Variovorax paradoxus: one gene and its partner. The protein of the gene in region 1 interacts with the protein of each later gene in a pairwise test. Links are inferred from orthologs where the notes say so. Each region holds a gene or a part of one and is shown in the gene's direction. Other genes may lie near its edges.

Region 1 (3,209 bases):
CCGCCGGTGCTGGCAAGCACGCAGCCCGCACCGCCGGTGGATGGCTCCATTCCGGCCACCCGCGTGGTGTCGGTCGCCACCAGCGAGGGCTGCCGCGACCGGCAGTATTCGGCGCTCTCGCGCTTCTGGGAGCTGGAGAACGGCAGCGACTGCGGCACCTTCGTGTTCCGCGGCTACCGGCCATTGAATGTGTCGGCCTCGGCCGCCACCAGCAAGCCGGACACGCCCACCTCGCCCGCCGAAGGCCACACCGCCTCTCCCGTGAACTACCAGGCGAATGAAATGCGCATCGGCCTCTCGGTGCGTACCAAGATCGCGCAGGGCCTGCTCACGCAGAACGACCCGATCAAGAAAGACTCGCTCTGGTTCGCGTATTCGCAGCAGTCGACCTGGCAGCTGTTCAACGGCTCGATCTCGCGGCCGTTCCGCACCACCGACCATGAGCCCGAGCTGATGTATGTCTATCCGCTGGACTTCAAGCTGCCCGGCGGCTGGCGCTGGCGCTATGCGGGCGTGGGCCTGGTGCACCAGTCGAACGGCCAGAGCCTGCCGTTGTCGCGCAGCTGGAACCGCGTGTACCTGATGGGCGGGGCCGAGCTGGACGACCGCTTCAGCATTACCGGGCGCGTCTGGCAGCGGCTGTCGGAAGACGTGGCCAAGGACGACAACCCCGACATTTCCAGCTACATCGGCCGTGCCGAAGTTACCGGCCGCTGGAACTTCAACCGCGACAACAGCCTGGGCCTCACGGTGCGCAACAACCTGCGCGACAGCGGGCGCGGTTCGATCCGGCTCGAGTGGCTGAAGGCCATCGGCGATCCGACCACCAGCAACCTGCGCTTCCACACGCAACTGTTCCACGGCTATGGCGATACGCTGGTGGACTACAACCGGAAGCGCACCGTGCTGAGCATCGGTCTCAGCCTGGTCGATTTCTAATCCCGCTCCAATGAATGAATGAATGCAGAAAGGCCGTCCATGAATGCTGGTGAACTTGCCCCCGTCGACGCCGTGCAGCGCGAGATCATTGCCGCGCTGCATGTGGCGCCGGTGTTCGATGCCGCACAAGAGGTCGAGCGGCGCATCGACTTTCTGGCCGGCTACCTGCGCACCACGGGCTTGAAGACATTGGTGCTGGGCATCAGCGGCGGTGTCGATTCGCTGGTTGCCGGCTGCCTTGCGCAACGCGCGGTGGAGCGGCTGCGCGCCGAAGGACGCGACGCCACGTTCATTGCCATGCGCCTGCCCTACGGCGTGCAGAAGGACGAAGCCGAGGCGCAACGCTCGCTCACGGTGATCAAGCCCGACCGCACCCTGACCGTCGACATCCGGCCCGCCGCAGACGGCATGCTCGCGGCATTGAAAGGCGGCGATCTTGTGTTCCGCGATGCGGCGCATGAAGACTTCGTGCTCGGCAACATCAAGGCACGCCAACGCATGATTGCGCAGTTCGCAGTGGCCGGCGCGCACGACGGCATCGTCATCGGCACCGACCATGCGGCCGAGGCCCTGATGGGCTTCTTCACCAAATTCGGCGACGGCGCGGCCGACGTGACGCCGCTCACCGGCCTCAACAAGCGCCGCGTGCGTGCGCTCGCGCAGCAACTGGGCGCACCCGATGCGCTGGTGTTCAAAGTGCCCACCGCCGACCTCGAATCGCTGGTGCCGCAAAAGCCCGACGAAGACGCGTTCGGCGTCAGCTACGAGCAGATCGACGACTTCCTCGAGGGCAAGCCGGTATCCCCCGCGGCGCGCGAGATCATTCTTTCAACGCACCGCAAGAGCGCCCACAAGCGGGCGCTGCCCGTGGAGCCGCCGCACCCGGCCTAGGACCGCGACGTTTCGAGCAGTTGTTCGAGCAGCGCGGTCAGCTTGTCGATGTCCACGGGCTTTGTCAGGTGGGCGCGAAAGCCCGCCTCGAGGCTGGTTTCCCGGTCGCTGGCCTGGCCGTAGCCGGTAATGGCAATCAGCGGCGGCGGGTTGATCATTTCGGCCCGCAGGCGCTTGGCAACTTCATACCCGCTGAGGTCCGGCAGGCCGATGTCCAGCAGCACCACGTCCGGGTCTTGCGCCTTCACCGCCTCGATGGCTGACAGGCCGCCGTGCGCAACGCTGGCCTTGTAGCCCAGCGCATCCAGCAGCAGCGCCATGGTTTCGGCCGCGTCCACGTTGTCGTCCACCACCAGCACGCACTGCTCGCCCACGGGCCGCGGCTGCGCCTCGAGCGTGGTCACCGGCGGCTGGGTGGTGCGGAACTGCACCACGAACTCGCTGCCTTCCCCCGCCCTTCCGGTGCTGAATGCGCTCACCCGGCCCTCGTGCAGGGCCGTCAGTTGCTGCACCAGGCTGAGCCCCAGCCCCAGGCCACCCTGCGTCCTTGCCATGTTCTGCTCGCCCTGCACGAACAGGTCGAAAATCCGCTGCAGGTCTTTCGGCGGTATGCCGGGCCCGTCGTCGCGCACGCTGATGTCGGCATCTTCGCCGACCTGCGAGAGCGAGACATGGATGTTGCCGCCGTTGTGGGTGAACTTTGCGGCGTTGTGAATCAGGTTGCTGACGATCTGGATGATGCGTGCGCGGTCGCCCGAGATCCACGGGTCGTCCTGCCCGCAGTGCAGATGCAAGGCCTGCGACTTGCTGTCGATCAGCGGCCGGACTGCCTCGGCGGCCTCTGCAATGGCGTCGCGCAAGCGCACCGGCTTGCTCTCCAGGTGGATCTTGCCGCTGGTGATGCGGCCCACGTCGAGCAGGTCGTCCACCAGCCTGGTCATCTGCCTGAGCTGCCGGCCGATGATGTCGCGCCCGTGGGCAATGACCGCCGATTCCGTCTTCTCGCGCTTGAGCAGTTCGAGCGCATTCGAAATCGGCGCCAGCGGATTGCGCAGTTCGTGCCCGAGCATCGCAAGAAAGTTGGTGACCCGGCGTCCCTCGTCTTCCAGCGCGGTCACGCGGCGCCGCTCCGTCAGGTCGCGCGTCACCTTGGCAAAGCCGCGGTGGCGACCGGTGGCGTCGTGCAGCGCGGTGATGACCACGCTGGCCCAGAAGCGGCTGCCGTCCTTGCGTATGCGCCAGCCTTCGTCCTCGAACCGCCCATCGCGCAGCGCGTTGCGCAGCTCCTGCTCGGGCCAGCCGATTGCGGCAACCTCGGGCGGATAGAACACCGAGAAGTGCTGCCCGATGATCTCCGAGGCCTCGTAGCCCTTGTTCTT
Region 2 (3,128 bases), 4.3 Mb from region 1 along the record:
CAATGCGAAATGAGCAGTGCGCGCCACGGTGGCACCTGCGAGGACGGCCTGGAATTGCGCGCGGGTCTTGAGCCGCTGCATGGAAGCCGGGCCGGACACGCCAGAAACACTGGCTACAAAAGCTGGCGCTGGCGGATCGGCGGCTGGCAACGGCAGAGGAACTGCCGTCAGACGGCCAGGCGCTTGCGGCCCTTGGCGCGGCGTGCGTTGATGACGGCGCGGCCGCCACGGGTCTTCATGCGGACCAGAAAGCCGTGGGTACGGGCGCGGCGGACTTTGGAAGCTTGGTAAGTGCGTTTCATGATGAGATTTCCTGCTGATTCCCCCGATATCCACCGTGCCCGACGAAGCCTTGAAAGGCCGCATTGAGCAGGCGGGCGCTGGGAGCGTTTTTCGGATGACCCCCGAAAGACGCAATGAGGTTTTCAGGGAAACCCGCAATTATCGCAAACATTCGGCCCAACACCAAACATCGAGTAACTTTGCGGGCCTTTGCATGGTGCCCCGGGGGATGTGGATAAGGTTTTGACAAGTTAGAATGCGGGCCGCCTTGCAGCAGAGAATATCCACAATACATATACCAAAAAATGGACGAGGGACGAACCACTTTTTCAAGCACCCATGTCGACTGACGGCATCGGTGAAAGCCTCTGGCAGGCCTGTGTCGACCAGCTCGCGCAGGAGCTGTCCGAGCAGCAATTCAATACCTGGATCAAACCCCTGACGGCGCAGGTCACCGACGACCTTTCGCGCATGACGGTGTTCGTTGCCAACCGCTTCAAGCTCGACTGGATCCGCGCCCAGTACGCCGGCAAGATTGCCGCCATGGCCGAGAAGATGTACGGCCAGCCCGTGGCAGTAGAGTTAGCGCTTGCTCCGCGCGAAGCGCCCGTGCGGTCTGCCCCCATTGCCGTCATGGCAGAGACCGACGTGCCGCGCGACATGGCCGGCCCGGGCGAGGAGCCGGCCGCTGCAGGTTTCAAGAATCGCCTTAATTCGGGCCTCACCTTCGACACGCTGGTGGAGGGCACGGCCAACCGCATGGCGCGCGCTGCCGCCATGCACGTGGCCGGCATGCCGGGGCATCTGTACAACCCGCTGTTCATCTACGGCGGCGTGGGCCTGGGCAAGACCCACCTGATGCATGCTGTGGGTAACCGGCTGCTCGCCGACCGGCCCGATTCCAAAGTTCTCTACATCCACGCCGAGCAGTTCGTGTCGGATGTGGTCAAGGCCTACCAGCGCAAGACTTTCGACGAATTCAAGGAGCGCTACCACTCGCTCGACCTGCTCCTGATCGACGATGTGCAGTTCTTCGCCAACAAGGACCGCACGCAGGAAGAATTCTTCAATGCGTTCGAGGCCCTGCTGGCCAAGAAGTCGCACATCGTGATGACCAGCGACACCTATCCCAAGGGCCTGGCCGACATCCACGAGCGCCTGGTTTCGCGTTTCGATTCGGGCCTGACGGTCGCCATAGAGCCGCCCGAGCTCGAAATGCGCGTGGCCATCCTGATCAACAAGGCGCGCGCCGAATCGGCCGAAATGCCGGAAGAAGTCGCCTTCTTCGTTGCCAAGAACGTGCGCTCCAACGTGCGCGAGCTCGAAGGCGCGCTGCGCAAGATCCTGGCTTACTCGCGCTTCAACCAGAAAGAAATCTCGATCGCCCTGGCGCGCGAGGCGCTGCGCGACTTGCTGTCGATCCAGAATCGGCAGATCTCGGTCGAAAATATCCAGAAGACGGTGGCCGACTACTACAAGATCAAGGTCGCCGACATGTACAGCAAGAAGCGCCCGGCCAGCATTGCGCGGCCGCGGCAGATCGCGATGTACCTGGCCAAGGAACTCACCCAGAAGAGCCTGCCGGAAATCGGCGAGCTGTTCGGTGGGCGCGATCACACGACGGTGCTGCATGCGGTGCGCAAGATCTCGGGCGAGCGCCAGCAGCTCACCGAACTGAACCAGCAACTCCACGTGCTCGAACAAACGCTCAAGGGCTGACCCCGGATGTCATCAAGAAAGCCACCCGCAACAGCGGAGAATGGCGTCTTACAAGCGGATTCAAAGAGATAAGAGAAGAGGAAGAAGACATGATCGTTTTGAAGGCAACCCAAGACAAAGTCCTCGCCGCGCTGCAATCGGTGGCGGGCATCGTGGAACGGCGCCATACCCTGCCTATCCTGGCCAACGTGCTGATTCGCAAGACCGGCGGCCAGCTGCAGCTCACAACCAGCGACCTCGAGATCCAGATCCGCACCACGGCCGAGCTTGGCGGCGACGAAGGCAACTTCACCACCACCATCGGCGCGCGCAAGCTCATCGACATCCTGCGCACCATGCCGGCCGACCAGACCGTGAGCCTCGAATCGAGCGCGAGCAAGCTGGTGCTCAAGGGCGGCAAGAGCCGCTTCACGCTGCAGTCGCTGCCGGCCGAAGACTTTCCGCTGGTGCAAGAGGCCGCCAATTTCGGCCCCGTGTTCAGCGTGCCGCAAAAGACGCTGAAGGACCTGCTCTCGCAAGTCTCCTTTGCCATGGCCGTGCACGACATCCGCTACTACCTCAACGGCATCCTGTTCGTGGCCGAAGGCAAGCAGCTGAGCCTGGTGGCCACCGACGGCCACCGCCTGGCGTTTTCGTCGGCCACGCTCGACGTCGAAGTGCCGCGCCAGGAAGTGATTCTTCCGCGCAAGACCGTGCTCGAAATGCAGCGCCTGCTGTCTGACGCCGAAGGCGCCATCGAGATGCAGTTTGCGAACAACCAGGCCAAGTTCAGCTTTGGCGGCATGGAGTTCGTTACCAAGCTGGTCGAGGGCAAGTTCCCCGACTACAACCGCGTGATTCCCAAGAACCACAAGAACAGCGTCACGCTCGGCCGCGCCCCTTTGCTGGCCAGCCTGCAGCGCACCGCCATTCTGACCAGCGAAAAGTTCAAGGGCGTGCGCCTGAACATCGAGCCCGGCACGCTGCGCATTGCATCGAACAACGCCGAGCAGGAAGAAGCACAGGACGAGCTCGACATCGACTACGGCGGCGACGCCATCGAGATCGGCTTCAACGTAACCTACCTGATCGACGCCCTCGCCAATATGGGCCAGGACATGGTCAAGCTGGACCTGGCCGACTCCAAC

Evidence for each region.
Region 2: the proteins of nadE (region 1) and dnaA interact in binary tests that used the Escherichia coli proteins (3 or more experiments, as listed by UniProt). The link is inferred for Variovorax paradoxus from one-to-one orthologs.

What each region holds. Positions count from the first base shown.
Region 1 is NZ_CP123990.1:4,519,766-4,522,974, reverse strand. The notes cover bases 13-2,904. They hold nadE (ammonia-dependent NAD(+) synthetase), read left to right. Parts: upstream 13-978; coding sequence 979-1,830; downstream 1,831-2,904. Other genes in these bases: QHG62_RS21750 (PAS domain-containing hybrid sensor histidine kinase/response regulator), read right to left, coding at 1,827-2,904; QHG62_RS21760 (phospholipase A), read left to right, coding at 13-939. Outside these bases: more of QHG62_RS21760, read left to right, coding at 1-12; more of QHG62_RS21750, read right to left, coding at 2,905-3,209. UniProt on the Escherichia coli protein: Catalyzes the ATP-dependent amidation of deamido-NAD to form NAD. Uses ammonia as a nitrogen source.
Region 2 is NZ_CP123990.1:177,616-180,743, forward strand. What follows is about bases 1-2,811. They hold dnaA (chromosomal replication initiator protein DnaA), read left to right. Parts: upstream 1-621; coding sequence 622-2,001; downstream 2,002-2,811. Other genes in these bases: QHG62_RS00810 (ribonuclease P protein component), read right to left, coding at 1-81; rpmH (50S ribosomal protein L34), read right to left, coding at 168-302; dnaN (DNA polymerase III subunit beta), read left to right, coding at 2,091-2,811. Also shown: more of dnaN, read left to right, coding at 2,812-3,128. UniProt on the Escherichia coli protein: Plays an essential in the initiation and regulation of chromosomal replication. Binds in an ATP-dependent fashion to the origin of replication (oriC) to initiate formation of the DNA replication initiation complex once per cell cycle.